2 regions of the Mesorhizobium sp. M0960 genome follow, and region 1 is predicted to be linked to the other one. Evidence: riboswitches for the same ligand, from Rfam matches in the RefSeq annotation. Region 1 holds a riboswitch; the other holds the start of a gene.
What was found. A riboswitch is a leader RNA that binds a small molecule or an ion and turns the genes downstream of it on or off. The one in region 1 is predicted to bind cobalamin.

Region 1 (3,203 bases):
ATACCGCGATTTCGCGCGACAACGGCAAGCTGGTCGCAGCCGTAGCGCCACCAGTCGTAACCGCCGAGGATGCGGACCAGGACGACCTTGGCGTGGCGGGCGACGCTGTCGATCCAGAGGTCGACGGACATCGGGTGGCGCAGGTCGCGCAAGGCGGCGAGCCGCATCGACGGCAGGCGGTCCGCATCTGCCTTCCACGCCGCCGCCAGCCCGGCGAGGTCGCTGTCGGTGAAGGACAGCGCCACGACATCCGCAGGCGTTTGCCTGAGATCGACAGGCTCGGCGAGATCGTCGAGCGAGGCGGATGTGGTGGTGAGGATGTGCATCGCGGCTCGTACCTGGGATCAGCCGGCGAGGATACGCTCGATCGCCGGGCGGTTCAGCCCTTTCAGGCCGATGACGACGAGGCGCGAGCGGCGATCGTCTTCAGCGGTCCAGGCGCGGTCGTAATAGTGGTTGACGCGCGGACCGACGGCCTGCAGCAAGAGCCGCATCGGCTTGCCGCCGACGTCGACGAAACCCTTGACGCGCAATACGTTTTCTTCCTCCGCCGCCGTGGCGACGCGTTGTGCCAGCTCGTCCGGATCGGACACCGACGCAATGTCGATGACGAACGAGTCAAAGTCGTCATGTTCGTGGTCGAGCTCGTCGTCGTGATGGGTCTTGCGGTTCTCGATGTCGTCCTCGACGGCGAGACCAAGGCCGAGCAGCACCGACGGATCGACCTTGCCTTGCGAGGTCGGCACGATCTTCACCGCCCGCGCAACATGCTTGCCGATGACGGCATTGGCGCGCGCCGCGCCGGCTGCGTCCAGCAGGTCGCTCTTCGACAGGATGATCAGGTCGGCACAAGCGAGCTGGTCTTCGAACACCTCCTCGACAGGATCGTCATGGTCGAGCGTCTCGTCCTGCGCGCGCTGCGCCTGCAGGGCGTCCATGTCGTTGGCAACGCGGCCATCAGCCAGCGCCGGCCCGTCGACGACGGCGATGACGCCATCGACCGTGACGCGGCTTTTCACCGACGGCCACTGGAAGGCCTGGACCAGCGGCTTGGGCAGGGCCAGCCCGGACGTCTCGATCAGGATGTGGTCGACCTTCGGCGTCAGCGACAGGATCTGGTCGAGCGCGGGGACAAAGTCGTCGGCGACAGTGCAGCAGATGCAGCCATTGGCCAGCTCGACGATGTTTTCCTCGGGGCAAGTGTCGATGCCGCAGCCCTTCAGGATCTCGCCGTCGATGCCGATATCGCCGAACTCGTTGACGATGATGGCCAGGCGCTTGCCTTTGGCGTTTTCGAGCAAATGGCGGATCAGCGTCGTCTTGCCGGCGCCGAGAAAGCCGGTGACGACGGTGCAGGGGACGCGCGAAACGTTGGCGGCCGAATCTGGGGAAGTCATATCAAGTCCTTCAAAAGGTCGAGGGGAGGGATGCGGGCAACCAAGCCGCGCTTCAGGCAATCGGGACGGCCGCGCCACGGAATGAGGCCGTCCGTCGAAGTAGCGAACAGCTTTGCCCCCGTCACCAGATCGGTGCCGCTGGTCGTGGTCAGGTCGCCGAAGACATAGCTCCAGCAGCCGTCGCGCAGCATCGCGGCGCTGAGCCGGCGCTTGCAATTGCCGAGGCATTCGACGGTGCGGATTTTAATGTTTTCGCTGGAAGCGGCGCGGCGCGTGTGCTCGGCGAGCAGTTCGCCGGCGCGGGGATAAGCGTCCGAACCGGTCTCGTCACGGCAGGACGAGCAGACGATGACGGTAACGCCGGCCGGGGAATCACCATGGCCGGACAATAAATCCGCTGTCTCAGCCGGAAAACTGCTGTCGCGTTCCAAATCAGGCTCCTTGCCCGGAAAACCCGCCAGGCGATCGGATTCTTATGTCCTAGACGGCAGGTCTCCTGGCTCGCGGGTCATCGCCTGGGTGCCGCCTTCCCGGGAATATCCCAGTGGTTTTCGGCCTTGGCTCGTCGCTTACAGTTGCGGGGACAGCCGCGGATTTGAAATCGAGATTTCGCACCGCATTCCCTCTTGGCCCTTGCCGTTGCGGGCAGGGGACCGTCTGGAACGGATTTAGGCTTGTGAAGGCAGTCGTGTCAACGCACGTCTATGACGCGGCGATATCTGCGAGCGGCTGGCCGAGGTCGCCGGCAGCCGTCACCTCGATGCGCTCGAGCCCGAGCCAACCCTGCATCTGCTTCAATTCCTCGAAAAGGGCGGCGGCAGTTTGCGGCGGGGCGCCGGGCTCCGAATAGGCGGCATGGACGCGCAATACGCCGGCCGGGCGGTCGGCCCTGAGGTCGACGCGCCCGACGATGCTGTCGCCGAGCAGGAACGGCAGCACATAATAACCATACTGGCGCTTTTCGGCCGGCGTGTAGATCTCGATGCGGTAGTGGAAGTCGAACAACCGCTCGGTGCGCGACCGCTCGAAGACGACGGGATCGAACGGCGCAAGCAAGGCGCGCGCCTCGATCCTGCGCGGCAAACGGGCGTCCTTGTGGAGATAGGCTGTTTTGCTCCAGCCTTCGACGCTCACCGGCAACAGGTCGCCAGCCTCGACCAGTTCCTCGATGCGGCCCTTGATGTCGGCGGGCGAGAGGCGGAAATAGTCGCGCAGATCGCCCGCCGTGGCGACGCCATGGGCGCGGGCGGAGATGCGCAGCAGTTCGCGGTGGGCGTCCGCGGGGGACGGAACTGGCAAAGCGAGTACCGTTGGCGGCAGCACGCGCTCCGGCAGATCGTAGAACCGCTCGAAACCACGCCGGTGCGCCGTGGTGATGCGGCCCGCCCAGAACAGCCATTCGAAGGCATGCTTGGCATGGCTCCAGCCCCACCAGCCGCCCGAGCCCTTCTGCCCTTCGAAAGCCGACGCCGCGATCGGGCCTCGTTCAGCGACCTCGCGATAGATGTCCTCAATGTAGGCGGCGTGCTCGCGGCCCCATTTTGCCAGTCCGCTGTACATTTCCTCGCCGCGCTCGGCCCGCCGCATGCGCCAGCGCATCAGCGGATAGGTCTCGACGGGCAGGAACGAGGCTTCATGCGCCCAATATTCGAAGACCATGCGCTTGCGTGTCACCGCGGCGTCGTCGAGCAGCGCCAGCTTGTAGGGGCCAAGCCGCGAATAGAGCGGCATATAATGGGCGCGAACCACGGCGCTGACGGAATCGATCTGCAGCAGGCCGGTACGTGCAAGCACCCGGGCCAGATG
Region 2 (3,203 bases), on a different contig from region 1:
TTGGCAGCCGCCAATATCCTATCGATGAAAAGGCGCGTGAATCGATTTTACGTCAGTTGAAGGAACTTCATAATCTGCGCAGAAATAACACAAGCAGGCCATGGCTGTATTGTTGGAGCCTTGACAACAAAATACTCTTGATAAATCCGCAATATGTCCGCACCATTGAGCTTATCGGTGACGATGTAGAGGAGATGCCAGAGTATTATCATCCAGAAATCTATCGGGCTTTGGATGACTGGGATAAGGGTGAGGTTTCAGGAAAGCTGAAGAAAGAATGCGATGCCATCATCGCAGAGATGGGTGATCAGGAAGCCGTGCGCATGGCCTCCTATGTTCGCGTCACATATGACGACGGAGAAGATGAGTGGAACTTCTTGGATGAAGAAACCGCTACGACTTTCTTCGGATTGGAAGCTGCGACCTTTGACGTTCCCCAGTGTAGTTTCGCCGAAGTGGAGGAAGAAGGTTACTACCGAGCGCGATACGCCAACCTTGATCGCGTCGCGGTGATGGAGGTTCCAAGCGACCGTTATCACAGATTGACCGCGCCCGAGGAAGCTTAGAACCATCCACGAAGGGCGCATGTTACATCTCGACCTTGCGTGGTGCGTTTTCAGTACGAGATGACGTTAAGCGTAGGTAGTGGCAGGTAAGAGTGCTCGACCAGAAGCTCAACTGCCTCCTCAATATCGCTGCCGATGTGCCGCAGGACACGTCCACGGGAGCGTGGATAGGCGTGAAGTTCCTGCACTCCACGGTCCGCTCTCCCATCGCCGGTGTGTGCCCGACGCCATCTTGTGGACGAGCTTGGCCGCCTGCACCCGGTTGTATTCCGGCTTGCGGTCCGCCTGGGCGGTCCGCCGCGATGGCTATCTCCATGTCAATCGGCGCCGAACTTTGACTGCCCGCTGCTTTTGATGAATTTGGCGAGGTCCCGCGCATAATCACTCTTGGTCTTCTCCTTGAGGCCCTGTGTCGCGAACTTGTGGTCCAGCAGGGCAAACAGGTCCAAGTCCCCTTCCGCCTGTGGCGCTGGCTTGCCCTCACCGCCCTCGGCTTCCCAATTGGGGACCGCTTCTGCGCGCTGCACCGTGGCGATTGTCCGCCCAAGACGCATCACAAGATCGAACGCCAAACCGTGCGCGTGCACGACGATTTGCCGCTCAGGCCTCATTTGGACAGGACTTGAGCTAGCCCGGTGGTTTGAGCCGGGTTACCTTGAGCCGGTGGGCTGCGAACAAGCAGTTCGAGACATTGGCCTCGATCACTTCGCAACACGCCGCTGCGCCTGGCCTCGGTGTGCTCCCCCCGAAATCGTTGTGTCATATCACCGAGGGCATCACGGCCAACAGCTTCCACATGGGCAACAGCCTCGCCATTGAGCCGAATATGGTCGCGAGCAGATCACCAACGAAGCGGTCGGAACCTCAGAGCCGAAGTTCGACGCCGAGGTGGTTCGCGTGATGCGCTAAGCAGCACCACGGCGCTTGCCGGTATGTTTGCTGCCGGCAGCCGACGAACTCCTATCCTCCTGGACAAGGGCGCCGTGCGTCATTGCTTTGATTTACCGGCCGCTCAAGGCTTCCACAGTTTTCGCTTTCGAGGCGACCTTTGGAACATGCCAACGGAAATTTAACATAACGACATAAACATTTCTTTATGCGGCGTTGACAATGGAGCGAACTGCTGTAATTGTCTGCCGCGTCGTGGTTCTCCGTACGGCGCTGCCGCAGCGGAGCTAAGAGGGAAGCCGGTGCGATGCCGGCGCTGCCCCCGCAACTGTTAGCGGCGAGCCAACCCCACTCATGTCACTGAGGCGAATAGCCTTGGGAAGACGGGTAGAGGCTATGACCCCGCGAGCCAGGAGACCTGCCACGGCGAATTACGTCCACGGGCGGGGTGTCTCGGTGGCCGCTGCAGCCTGGCGTTCGTGCCGGCCTGCTAGCGCCTTCCTTGTCACCGACGCCCCAACCATCGGGGTCTGGCATGACTATCTCTCAGCAAATTCCTGTAGCAACGCTCGGCGTGCCCCGCTTCGGTCGTCGGCGAGAACTGAAATTCGCGCTTGAAAGCTACTGGTCCGGAAAATCGTCCGCTGCCGACCTTCTCACGACCGCGAAGGCGCTCCGTGCCGCTAGCTGGGAGGAGCAGCACGATCGCGGCGTGTCGAAAATCCCGTCGAACGACTTCTCGCTCTACGACCATGTGCTCGACACCGCAGCCATGGTCGGCGCCGTTCCATCCCGTTACGGCTGGAATAGCGGCGAGGTTCCACTTGACATCTACTTCGCAATGGCGCGGGGCAACCAGGGTCAGACGGAGGATTGTCGACACGCTGGTCACCAGCAGGCGGCTCATCGGTCTGATGTAACCGCGATGGAAATGACCAAGTGGTTTGACACCAACTATCACTACATTGTGCCGGAACTCAACGATGATCAGACGTTCGCCCTCTCGTCGACGAAACCGGTCGATTACTTCATCGAGGCTAAAGCTCTCGGCGTTCACACACGCCCAGTCATCCTTGGACCGATCACCTTCCTCAAGCTGGCGAAATCGCCTGCCGAAGGATTCGATCCCATCGCGCTCCTGCCGCGGCTGCTGCCCGTCTACGAGCAACTCCTGCAGAGGCTGAAGCTGTCTGGAGCCGACTGGGTGCAGATCGATGAGCCAGCGCTTGTCCTCGATCTGAACCCGAACGAACGAGCTGCGTTCGAATTCGCCTATGGCCAGCTGTCGAAAGCCGCGCCCGAGCTGAAGATCATGCTGGCTACCTATTTCGGGCCCCTGGGAGACAATCTCGAAACCGCGGTTTGTCTGCCCCTGGCCGGGCTGCATATTGATCTCGTGCGCGCTCCCGAGCAGCTGGAAACGGTGGGTCGGCTCGCACCGAAGGATCTGGTGCTCTCGCTTGGCTTGATCGATGGCCGCAACGTCTGGCGTGCGAACCTGCCCGCCATTCTCGACCGCATCAAACCGATCGTCGCCGGCTGGCCCTTGGACCGCGTCGAGATCGCGCCTTCTTGCTCGATGCTGCACGTGCCGATCGACCTGCGCATGGAGACCGAACTCGACGCGGACATCAGGTCGTGGCTCGCCTTCGCGGCCCAGAAGACCGACGAGTTGGTGTTGCTGGCCCGGGCCCTGACTCAAGGCAGGGATGCGGTGGCAGGCGCGTTGAAAGCGTCTGCCGAGGCTGC

Region 2: it holds a riboswitch for cobalamin, as region 1 does, so the genes downstream of both, metE (5-methyltetrahydropteroyltriglutamate--homocysteine S-methyltransferase) here and NKH63_RS02615 (DUF1636 family protein) in region 1, are expected to answer to the same signal.

What each region holds. Positions count from the first base shown of each region.
Region 1 covers NZ_JAMYNN010000001.1:509,880-513,082, forward strand. The annotation lists gene NKH63_RS02605 (cobaltochelatase subunit CobN) at 1-326, opposite strand, end outside; gene cobW (cobalamin biosynthesis protein CobW) at 345-1,397, opposite strand; gene NKH63_RS02615 (DUF1636 family protein) at 1,394-1,828, opposite strand; cobalamin riboswitch at 1,867-2,070, opposite strand; gene NKH63_RS02620 (winged helix-turn-helix domain-containing protein) at 2,100-3,203, opposite strand, start outside.
Region 2 covers NZ_JAMYNN010000034.1:7,387-10,589, reverse strand. The annotation lists gene NKH63_RS30365 (helix-turn-helix transcriptional regulator) at 1-566, shown strand, start outside; gene NKH63_RS30360 (hypothetical protein) at 884-1,138, opposite strand; cobalamin riboswitch at 1,694-1,894, shown strand; gene metE (5-methyltetrahydropteroyltriglutamate--homocysteine S-methyltransferase) at 1,990-3,203, shown strand, end outside.